Bosea vaviloviae: one gene and its partner. The protein of the gene in region 2 interacts with the protein of the main gene of each other region in a pairwise test. Links are inferred from orthologs where the notes say so. Each region holds a gene or a part of one and is shown on either strand. Other genes may lie near its edges.

Region 1 (4,698 bases), 4.4 Mb from region 2 along the record:
TCGACGCCCTGGGTGCGCTGGCCGAGTGTGCCGGCGATGCGCACGAACTGGCCGCGGCCGAGGAAGTTCGCCTCCGACAGCGCGACCTCGCCGATGATGCCATCCGAGGTCGAATAGCCGCCGCTGACCGAGAACGAGCCCGTCGCCTTGTCCTCGACATCGATGTTGACGACGACGCGGTCAGGCGTCGTGCCCGGCTCGTTGGTGATGCGCACCTTGCTGAAGAAGCCGAGATTGTTGAGACGCCGCTCGGCCCGGTCGACCAGCACCTTGTTGTAAGCGTCGCCCTCGCTGAGATCGAGTTCGCGGCGCACGACATAATCACGCGTACGGGTGTTGCCGCGCACATTGATGCGCTCGACATAGACGCGCGGCCCGTCATCGACGACATAGGTGATGCCGATGAGATGGCCGGCAGCGTCGCGGTCGCCACGCGGGCGGACCTGCGCGAAGGCATAGCCACGGCGCGACACCTCCATCGTCAGGGCCAGCAACGACTTCTCGACCGCCTCAGCATTGTAGGTATCGCCGGAGGAGGTCGCGACGATGCGCTGCAGGGCCGCAGGATCGACGTCGCGCAGGCTGGAATCGACCGCGACATTGCCGACGCGGTATTTCGCGCCCTCCTCGACCGCGATGTCGATGATCCAGCCGCCTTGCGCCTCGTCGAAATGGGCCTGGTTCGAGACGATCTGGAAATCGGCGTAGCCGTTCTTCAGATAATAGCGGCGGATGATTTCGAGGTCGGAGGTGATCCGGTCCGCCTCATAGACGTCCGAGGTCTTGATGAAGCTGAGGAAATTCGACTCGGTCGAGGTCATCAGATCGCGCAGACGGCCCGACGAATAGACGCTGTTACCGCTGAAATTGATCGATTTGATGCCGGTCTTGCCTGCCTCGGTGATCGTGAAAACCACATCCGAACGACCATTCGACAAGGTGTTGATGCGCCCGCTGACCGAAGCCAGGCCGTAGCCGGCACGGCGATAGGCATCCTTCAGGCGTTGGACATCGCCATCGATCAGCACCTGGCTGAGCGGACCTCCGGCTTTGGACTGGATCTGCTGCAGCAGCACATCGCTTTTCAGGCGGCGATTGCCCTCGAAGGCGACGCGATTGACCGCCTCGTTCTCGCGCACGGCGATGACGATCTGCGAACCGCGCCGGCTGACCTGGACGCTGGAGAACAGGCCGCTCGCGATCAGCTTCTGCCGGATCTGCTCAGGCGTCCGAATCTGCTCAGGCGTCCGAATCTGCTCAGGCGTCCTGGCCTCGGGGTCGCTGGCATAGCCCCGGATCGTCTCCGCATCGACGGTCCTGTTGCCCTGCACGACCACGGCCTGTGCGAACGCCGCGCCGCCGCTGAAAACCAGCAGGAACATGGCCAGCCGGGCCGACACAGAGAGCCACGCCTTGAAAGCCCGGCTCGGGGAGGTCCACGTCATTCTATCGCCTATCGCATCACCGGTTACGCCGACGGCAGGCTAACCAGCGACTAAAGGCGAAGAATCGACGAGATTGATTCCAATTGCTTCCGACCATTTCGCGCGGTGTCTGAACGACTTCGAGGGTCGGCCGTTTGACGTTTTGGGTGTGACCTCACCGCTGCTCCCTCGTCATTGCGAGCGCAGCGAAGCAATCCAGGGGACGTAGAGCGAGCCCTCCTGGATTGCTTCGCTGCGCTCGCAATGACGGCCAGGGGTCGTCACGCCACTGGTCCAGCTTGACCCACCGGCTGCGCCGCCAGGGTGCAGATCATGCGCGCGACCTCGAACGACTTCTCGAAGGCCGGGACGGGCAGGAACTCGAAGCGCGAGTGGAAATTATAGGCGCCGGTGAAGAAGTTCGGGGTCGGCAGCCCCTTGGCCGAGAGCGCCGCGCCATCCGTCCCGCCCCGCATCGGGATCAGCTTCGGCTCGATCCGCAGCGCTGCCAGCGCCGCGAAGAGCAGGTCGACCGAGCGGCGGTCATCGCCCAGGCTGTCATGGATATTGCTGTAGGTGTCGCTCACCTGGCAATCGACGCGGCCTTTCGGATATTGCGCAGCGATCAGCACCGCAACCTCGCCGAGGCGCGCCTTACGCCGCTCGAACGAGGCTTTGTCGAAGTCGCGGATCATCACCCGTAACCGCGCCTCGCTGACATTGGCGACGATGTCATGGAACCAGATATAGCCTTCGCGGCCCTCGGTGTGCTCGGGGGTTTGCGCGCGGTCGAACTGGCTGATGAAGTCGTGCGCCATCAGCAGCGGGTTCACCAGGACATTCTTCGCCGACATCGGGTGAGCGCTGACGCCGGTGAAGACAAGGTCGGCGGCCGCGGCGTTGAAGTTCTCGATCACGACCTCGCCGAGCTCGCAGCAATCGATCGTATAGGCGAAATCGCAGTCGAACCGGGAGAGGTCGAGGGCCTTGGCGCCGCGCAGGCCGATCTCCTCGTCCGGGACGAAGGCGACCAGGATGTCGCCATGCGCGTCCTCGGGGCGCAGATTGGCAAGCAGCGTCATGATCACGGCGATCGCCGCCTTGTTGTCAGCGCCGAGCACGCTCATGCCGTCGCTCGCAATGATATCCGCACCGGCCCAGGGGCGGATCTCGGGATGCTCCGCCACGCGCAGCCAGATGTCCTCCTGCCGGTTCAGGCAGAGATCCTCGCCCTCGAAGCGCAGGATCTGCGGGTGGATCACTGGCGAAAGGCCGGAATCGACCGTGTCGACATGCGCGATGAAGCCGATCCTCGGCGCGCCCAGCCGCGTGCCCGGCCTCCGTGCCGTGACGGTGGCATGGTCATCGATGACGACCTTCTCGAGCCCAAGCGCGCGCAGTTCATCCGCCAGCAAGGCGGCCATACGCTGCTGGCCCGGCGTGCTCGGCAACGCCGTGGATTTGGCGTCGCTCTGACTCTCGACCGCCAGATAGCGGAAGAACCGCTCGATCAGCTGCGCGCGAATGCTCATCCTGCCTCCGTCTGGCTCATTGAGGCTTTGTCCATCGCCTCCGTCACAACGACCCTATCGCAATGACGGGAACGAGACAGCGCCGGAAAGGCGGGCCTCGCCCTCGCTGGCCGCATCCGTCTCTCATCTAGGAGTGAGAGCAGGAGGCGAAAAAGCCGGCTCCCACTTTTCCGTATCCTGCTCTGGTGCGCCGCCCCTTGACCTGCGTCATCACGCCTCATAGAAGACTGTACCTTACATACAAGAGGGCGGTCACGCGATGCATGCGCTGAACCAACCCCGTCGCGCGGAGGATGCGCTTGAGGATCTGAAGGCCGGGCTCGGGGCGCATGCCGTCCTGACCGGGGCCGATGTCCCTGCGCGCAACTGCAATGATTGGAGCGCCCAGCTCCCTCGCCGGCCCCTGGCTGTCGTGCGACCGGTTGATGCAACAGGAGTTTCCCAGACGGTCGCCGCATGCCGTGCGGCGGGCCTGCCTTTCGTGCCGCAGGGCGGCATGACCGGGCTCTGCGGCGGCGCCACGCCCGAAGCGGGCTGGGTCGCGATCTCGCTCGAGCGCATGACCGGCATCGAGGAGATCGATACCGCCAGCGCCACGATGACGGTGAAGGCCGGCACGCCACTGGAGGTGGTCCAGAACGCCGCCGATGCCGCCGGTTTCCTCTTCCCGCTCGATCTCGGCTCGCGCGGCTCCTGCGCCATCGGCGGCAATCTCTCGACCAATGCCGGCGGCAACAGGGTCATTCGCTACGGCATGACGCGCGACCTGGTGCTCGGGCTCGAGGTCGTGCTCGCGGACGGCACGGTCGTCACCAATCTGAACAAGCTGCTCAAGAACAATGCCGGCTACGACCTGAAGCACCTCTTCATCGGCTCGGAGGGCACGCTCGGCATCATCACCCGCGTCGTGCTGCGGCTGTTCCCCAAGCCGCGCTCGACCATGGCCGCGCTCTGCGCGCTCTCAGACTACGACGCGGTCGTGACGCTGCTGGGCGAGGCGCGCAATGGCCTCGGCTCGAACCTCTCCGCCTTCGAAGTGATGTGGCCCGATTACTGGCAGGTCGTCACCGAGCGCATCGGCGTGCGCGCTCCGGTCGGCAGCGGCCATGGCCTCTATGTGCTGGTCGAGACGCATGGTTCGGACGAAGCGGCCGATGGTGCGCGCTTCCAAGCCTGGCTCGAAGGCATGATGGAGCAGGGTGTTCTCGCTGATGCCGCCGTCGCGCAATCGCATGCGCAGACGCAGGCCTTCTGGGCGGTCCGCGACGCCTGCGCCGAATTCGGCCAGGTGCTGGGCCCGCATGTCTCCTATGATATCGGCCTCGTGGTGGCGCACATGGACGCCTTCGCGACGCGCTGCAAGACAGCGCTGAGCGCCGGCATCCCCGGCTGCGAGAGCGTCTATTACGGCCATATCGGCGACGGAAACCTGCATCTCGTCGCCTGGGTGCCGGGTCTCGCCATCGAGCAGCAGCCGAAGGCGGCGATGGACGCGATCATCTACGGCCTCGTCCGCGAACTCGGCGGCAGCGTCTCGGCCGAGCACGGCATCGGCACCATGAAGAAGCCATGGCTCGGCCATGCCCGCAGCGAGCCGGAAATCGCGCTGATGCGGACGCTGAAGACGGCGCTCGACCCCGACAATCTGCTCAATCCCGGCAAGGTGATCTGATGCTGGCGCGTGGTTACAAACTCGTCGAGGCGCTGCTGGCCATGCTGATGCTGGCCATGGTGGTGATGGT
Region 2 (4,598 bases):
GGCTTTGCACGACAGCTGCCTCGACGAAGCTTGCGAAGAGCGGGTGCGGCTCGAAGGGACGCGACTTCAGCTCCGGGTGATACTGCACGCCGATGAACCAGGGATGGTCGGGATATTCGACTGTTTCCGGCAGCAGCCCATCGGGTGAGACGCCGCTGAACTTCAGCCCTTGCGCCTCGAGCCGCTCGCGATAGCTCATATTGACCTCGTAGCGATGGCGATGACGCTCGGAAATCTCGGTCCCGCCATAGATCTTGGCGATCTTGGTGTCGGGATCGAGGATCGAGGCATAGGCGCCAAGCCGCATGGTGCCACCGAGATTTCCGTCGGCCGCGCGCTGCTCGAGTTCATTGCCGCGCATCCATTCCGTCATCAGGCCAACGACGGGCTCCTCCGTCGGTCCGAACTCGCTGGAATTCGCCTTTTCGATATGGGCGAGCGAGCGGGCCGCTTCGATCACGGCCATCTGCATGCCGAAGCAGATGCCGAAATACGGCACCTTGTGCTGCCTGGCGAACGTCGCAGCCTTGATCTTGCCCTCCGCGCCGCGGTGACCGAAGCCGCCGGGCACGAGGATACCGTGGACATGCTCGAGGAAGGGCGTCGGGTCTTCCTTCTCGAAGACCTCCGATTCGATCCAGTCGAGATTCACCTTCACCCGGTTGGCGATGCCGCCATGCGTCAGCGCCTCGATGAGCGACTTATAGGCGTCCTTCATGCCGGTATATTTGCCGACGATGGCGATGGTGACCTCGCCCTCGGGGTTCTTCACCCGCTCGGAGATGCGCCGCCAGTTCGAGATGTCGGGTTCAGCGCTGGCATCCATGCCGAAGGCGGCCAGCACTTCGTTGTCGAGCCCCTCCGCATGGTAGGAAAGCGGCACGTCATAGATCGAAGCGACGTCCCTCGCCTCGATCACGGCGGTCTCGCGGACATTGCAGAACAAGGCGAGCTTGCGACGCTCCTCGCGCGGGATCTCGCGATCGGTGCGGCAGAGCAGGATGTCGGGCTGGATGCCGATCGAGCGCAATTCGGCGACCGAATGCTGGGTCGGCTTGGTCTTCAGCTCGCCTGCGGTCGGGATATAGGGCAGCAGCGTCAGGTGGATGAAGATGCACTGGCCGCGCGGCAATTGCTGGCTGGTCTGGCGGATCGCTTCCAGGAAGGGCAGGCTCTCGATGTCGCCGACCGTGCCGCCGACTTCCATCAGGACGAAATCATAGCCCTCATTGCCGGTGAGGATGAATTCCTTGATCGCATTGGTGACGTGCGGAACGACCTGGATCGTCGCGCCGAGATAGTCGCCACGGCGCTCCTTGGTCAGGATGTCCATGTAGATGCGACCGGTGGTGATGTTGTCACCCCGGTTGCAGGGCCGGCCGGTGAAGCGCTCGTAATGGCCGAGATCGAGATCCGTCTCGGCCCCGTCATCGGTGACGAAGACCTCGCCATGTTGATACGGGCTCATCGTGCCCGGATCGACATTGAGGTAGGGATCGAGCTTGCGCAGGCGGACCGTGTGGCCGCGCGCTTGAAGAAGAGCTGCGAGAGCCGCCGACGCCAGGCCTTTGCCAAGCGAGGACACCACGCCGCCGGTGATGAAAACATACCGCGTCATGGGAGGTCACCTTTAACGCCAAGGTTTCGATTCGCGAAGCGGGGCCGCGCAGGGCCGGTGTGCTTCACACGCTTGTCCACAGCCTGACGAGTCCAGCGACCCTCCAGGCTGTATTTGTCCGTCGGGCCTGATCCATCAGGGCCACTATAGCAGCGCACCCGGATCAGGCTCGGTGGGAGCGGCCGGTTTCCCGGCGACTTCCCGTCAAAAGAGAAGGGCCGGTTTCCCGGCGATTTCCCATCAAAAGAGAAGGGCCGGTTTCCCGGCCCCTGCCCTGTCGTCATTGCTGCGGCGCCGCGGGAGGCGTCGGCGGCTGCGAGCCGCCGCTCGGCCCTTGCAGTTGCCGCAATTGGTCGAGCACGCCGCCGGCATTGGGGGCGCTCGGACCAGTCGGGTTGACGGGCGCGCTCGTCGTGGGCGCGCCGTCGATGATCGAACGCTGCACGCGGCCGCGATTCGCCATCACCGCGAGCACGATCGAGGTCAGGAAGAAGGCTCCGGCCAGAATCGCCGTGGCGCGGGTCAGCGCGTTGGCCTGGCCGCGGCCGGTCATGAAGCCGCCCGCGCCGCCGCCGCCGGAGCCCATGCCGAGCCCGCCGCCTTCGGAGCGCTGCAGGAGGACGACGCCGACGAGTGCGACCACGATGATCAAATGGATGACGATGAGAACGTTCTGCATGGTCTCACGAAAATGGGTATGGAGCGGGCCGCCGCAAGAGCGCCCCGCCCCGTCTGCCCGTATCGGGCTTGTAGAGGTCGCGGCGCACATAGCACGCGTCTACGAAGCGCACCACCCGGCAAATCACGCTTGGCGACGCGCCGGACTCAGGCGCAGGCCCGCGCGATCGCCAGGAAGTCCTCGGCCTTGAGGCTCGCGCCGCCGACGAGCGCGCCATCGACATGGGCGACATTCATCAATTCCGCGGCGTTAGAGGGCTTGACCGAACCGCCGTAAAGCAGGCGAACGCTGGCAGCCACCCCTTTGCCGAGAAGCCGGCCGAGCTCTGTGCGGATCGCCTCATGCATTTCAGCGACATCGGCAGCCGTCGGGGTCAGGCCGGTGCCGATCGCCCAGACCGGCTCATAGGCGATGACGAGACCAGCCGCCGTCGAATCCTCCGGGACCGAGCCGCGCAGCTGCTTCTTGACGATCGCCAGCGCCTTGCCGGCCTCGCGCTCATCCTTGGTCTCTCCGACGCAGATGATCGGCACCAGCAGGGCGTCCCGCGCGGCTTGCGCCTTCGCCTTGACGATGGCGTTGGTCTCGCCATGGAGCGTGCGCCGCTCGGAATGGCCGACGATGGCGAAGCTCGCACCGGAATCGGCGAGCATCGCGGCCGAGACCTCGCCGGTGAAGGCGCCGCCGGCATTGGAGCTGCAATCCTGCCCGCCGGTTGCGATGCGCGATCCGATCAATGCGGCCGTCGTGGTATAGAGCAGGGTCGCGGGTGGGCAGACCGCGAGATCGACAACCGCCTTCAGCGCGGTGTCATAGCCCTTGGCGACCTCGACCGCGATGGCGAGATCGGCCTTCAGCCCGTTCATCTTCCAGTTGCCGGCCACCAGCGGCCTGATGTTGCGCGTCACGTCTCGCCTCCCAATATGCTGCGCCGGCTCTAGCAACGCCCGGCCCCTGCCGCAATCGCCCGGCACATCGCAGCACCGATCGACGCAGGAATGATTGCGAGTTGCGCAAGCGGTTCCTATAAGCGGCACCGACAAAAACCGGCGGCGCGCCCACTTGCGCCGCATCCGGACAGGAAAGACTTAAATTCAATGATGATGCAGGGCATCCGCAAGGCGGGTCAGAGTTTCCTCGGGAAGCTCATCATCAGCATAACATTCGGCTTCCTGATCCTGTCCTTTGCGATCTGGGGCATCGGCGACATCTTCCGCGGCTATGGCCGCAATGAAGTCGCTCGCGTCGGCAAGGTCGAGATCGGCCTCGAACAGATGCGCACGACCTATCAGAACGAGATCCAGACGCTGACCCGCCAGCAGCGCCGCCAGATCACGCCTGATATGGCGCGCGCGATCGGCCTCGACCGGCAGGTGCTGTCGCGGCTGGTGACGGAAGCGGTGCTCGACCAGACGGCGCAGGGCATGCGGCTCGCCGTATCCGACGAGACGATTCGCAACCTGATCTTTGACGATCCGACCTTCCGTGACGCGTCAGGCGCTTTCTCGCCGGCCCGTTTCAACGAATTGCTGCGCAACAACGGCTATACCGAGCAGGTCTATGTCCGCGAGCAGCGCGCCACGATCCTGCGCCAGCAGCTCGCCGAGATGGTCGTGGGCGCAGTCGCCGCGCCCGTGGCCCTGCAGGAGATCGGCCACCGCCTGCGCAACGAGAAGCGCAGCGTCACCTTCGCCCGCGTTCCGGTGAGCGCTGCCGGTGAGATCGCCGCGCCGACCGAGGCGCAGCTCAAGACTTTCTTCGACGAGCGCAAGGCCGCTTTCCGCGCGCCCGAATACCGCACCGCCAACATGCTCTCGATCTCGGCCGAGACGGTCGCCGATCCGGCCTCGGTCAGCGAGGACGACGCTAAGGCGCGCTACGAGCAGATCAAGGGCCAGCGCTTCAGCTCGCCCGAGACGCGCGCGATCCAGCAGATTGCCTTCCCGACGCCGGAAGAGGCGCAGGCCGCCAAGGCCCGCATCGACGGTGGCGAGACCTACGAGGCAGTGGCGACCCAGCGCAACGTCGCCGAGAAGGATCTCTCGCTCGGCACCTTCGCCAAGAGCCAGGTCTTCGATCCGGCCGTACGCGATGCCGCCTTCGCCCTGGCGCAAGGCGCGGTCAGCGCTCCGGTGACGAGCGCCTTCGGCCCTGTCCTGCTGCGCGTGACCGCGATCACGCCCGAGCGCGTACGCCCCTATGAGGAGGTCGCGGCCGAGCTGCGCAGCGAGATCGCGACCAGCCGCGCCACGAGCCTGATTACCGACCTGCACGACAAGATCGAGGATCAGCGCGCTGCCG

The links. The genes of interacting proteins can lie anywhere in the genome.
Region 1: the proteins of tpiA (region 2) and pepT interact in binary tests that used the Escherichia coli proteins (3 or more experiments, as listed by UniProt). The link is inferred for Bosea vaviloviae from one-to-one orthologs.

Annotation. Positions count from the first base shown.
Region 1 is NZ_CP017147.1:13,229-17,926, forward strand. The notes cover bases 832-3,685. They hold pepT (peptidase T), read right to left. Parts: upstream 2,957-3,685; coding sequence 1,706-2,956; downstream 832-1,705. Other genes in these bases: bamA (outer membrane protein assembly factor BamA), read right to left, coding at 832-1,445; BHK69_RS00065 (FAD-binding oxidoreductase), read left to right, coding at 3,216-3,685. In the rest of the region: more of bamA, read right to left, coding at 1-831; more of BHK69_RS00065, read left to right, coding at 3,686-4,628; BHK69_RS00070 (TRAP transporter small permease), read left to right, coding at 4,628-4,698. UniProt on the Escherichia coli protein: Cleaves the N-terminal amino acid of tripeptides.
Region 2 is NZ_CP017147.1:4,402,757-4,407,354, forward strand. What follows is about bases 1,325-4,078. They hold tpiA (triose-phosphate isomerase), read right to left. Parts: upstream 3,206-4,078; coding sequence 2,444-3,205; downstream 1,325-2,443. Other genes in these bases: pyrG (CTP synthase), read right to left, coding at 1,325-1,618; secG (preprotein translocase subunit SecG), read right to left, coding at 1,899-2,297; BHK69_RS20125 (peptidylprolyl isomerase), read left to right, coding at 3,395-4,078. Also shown: more of pyrG, read right to left, coding at 1-1,324; more of BHK69_RS20125, read left to right, coding at 4,079-4,598. UniProt on the Escherichia coli protein: Involved in the gluconeogenesis. Catalyzes stereospecifically the conversion of dihydroxyacetone phosphate (DHAP) to D-glyceraldehyde-3-phosphate (G3P).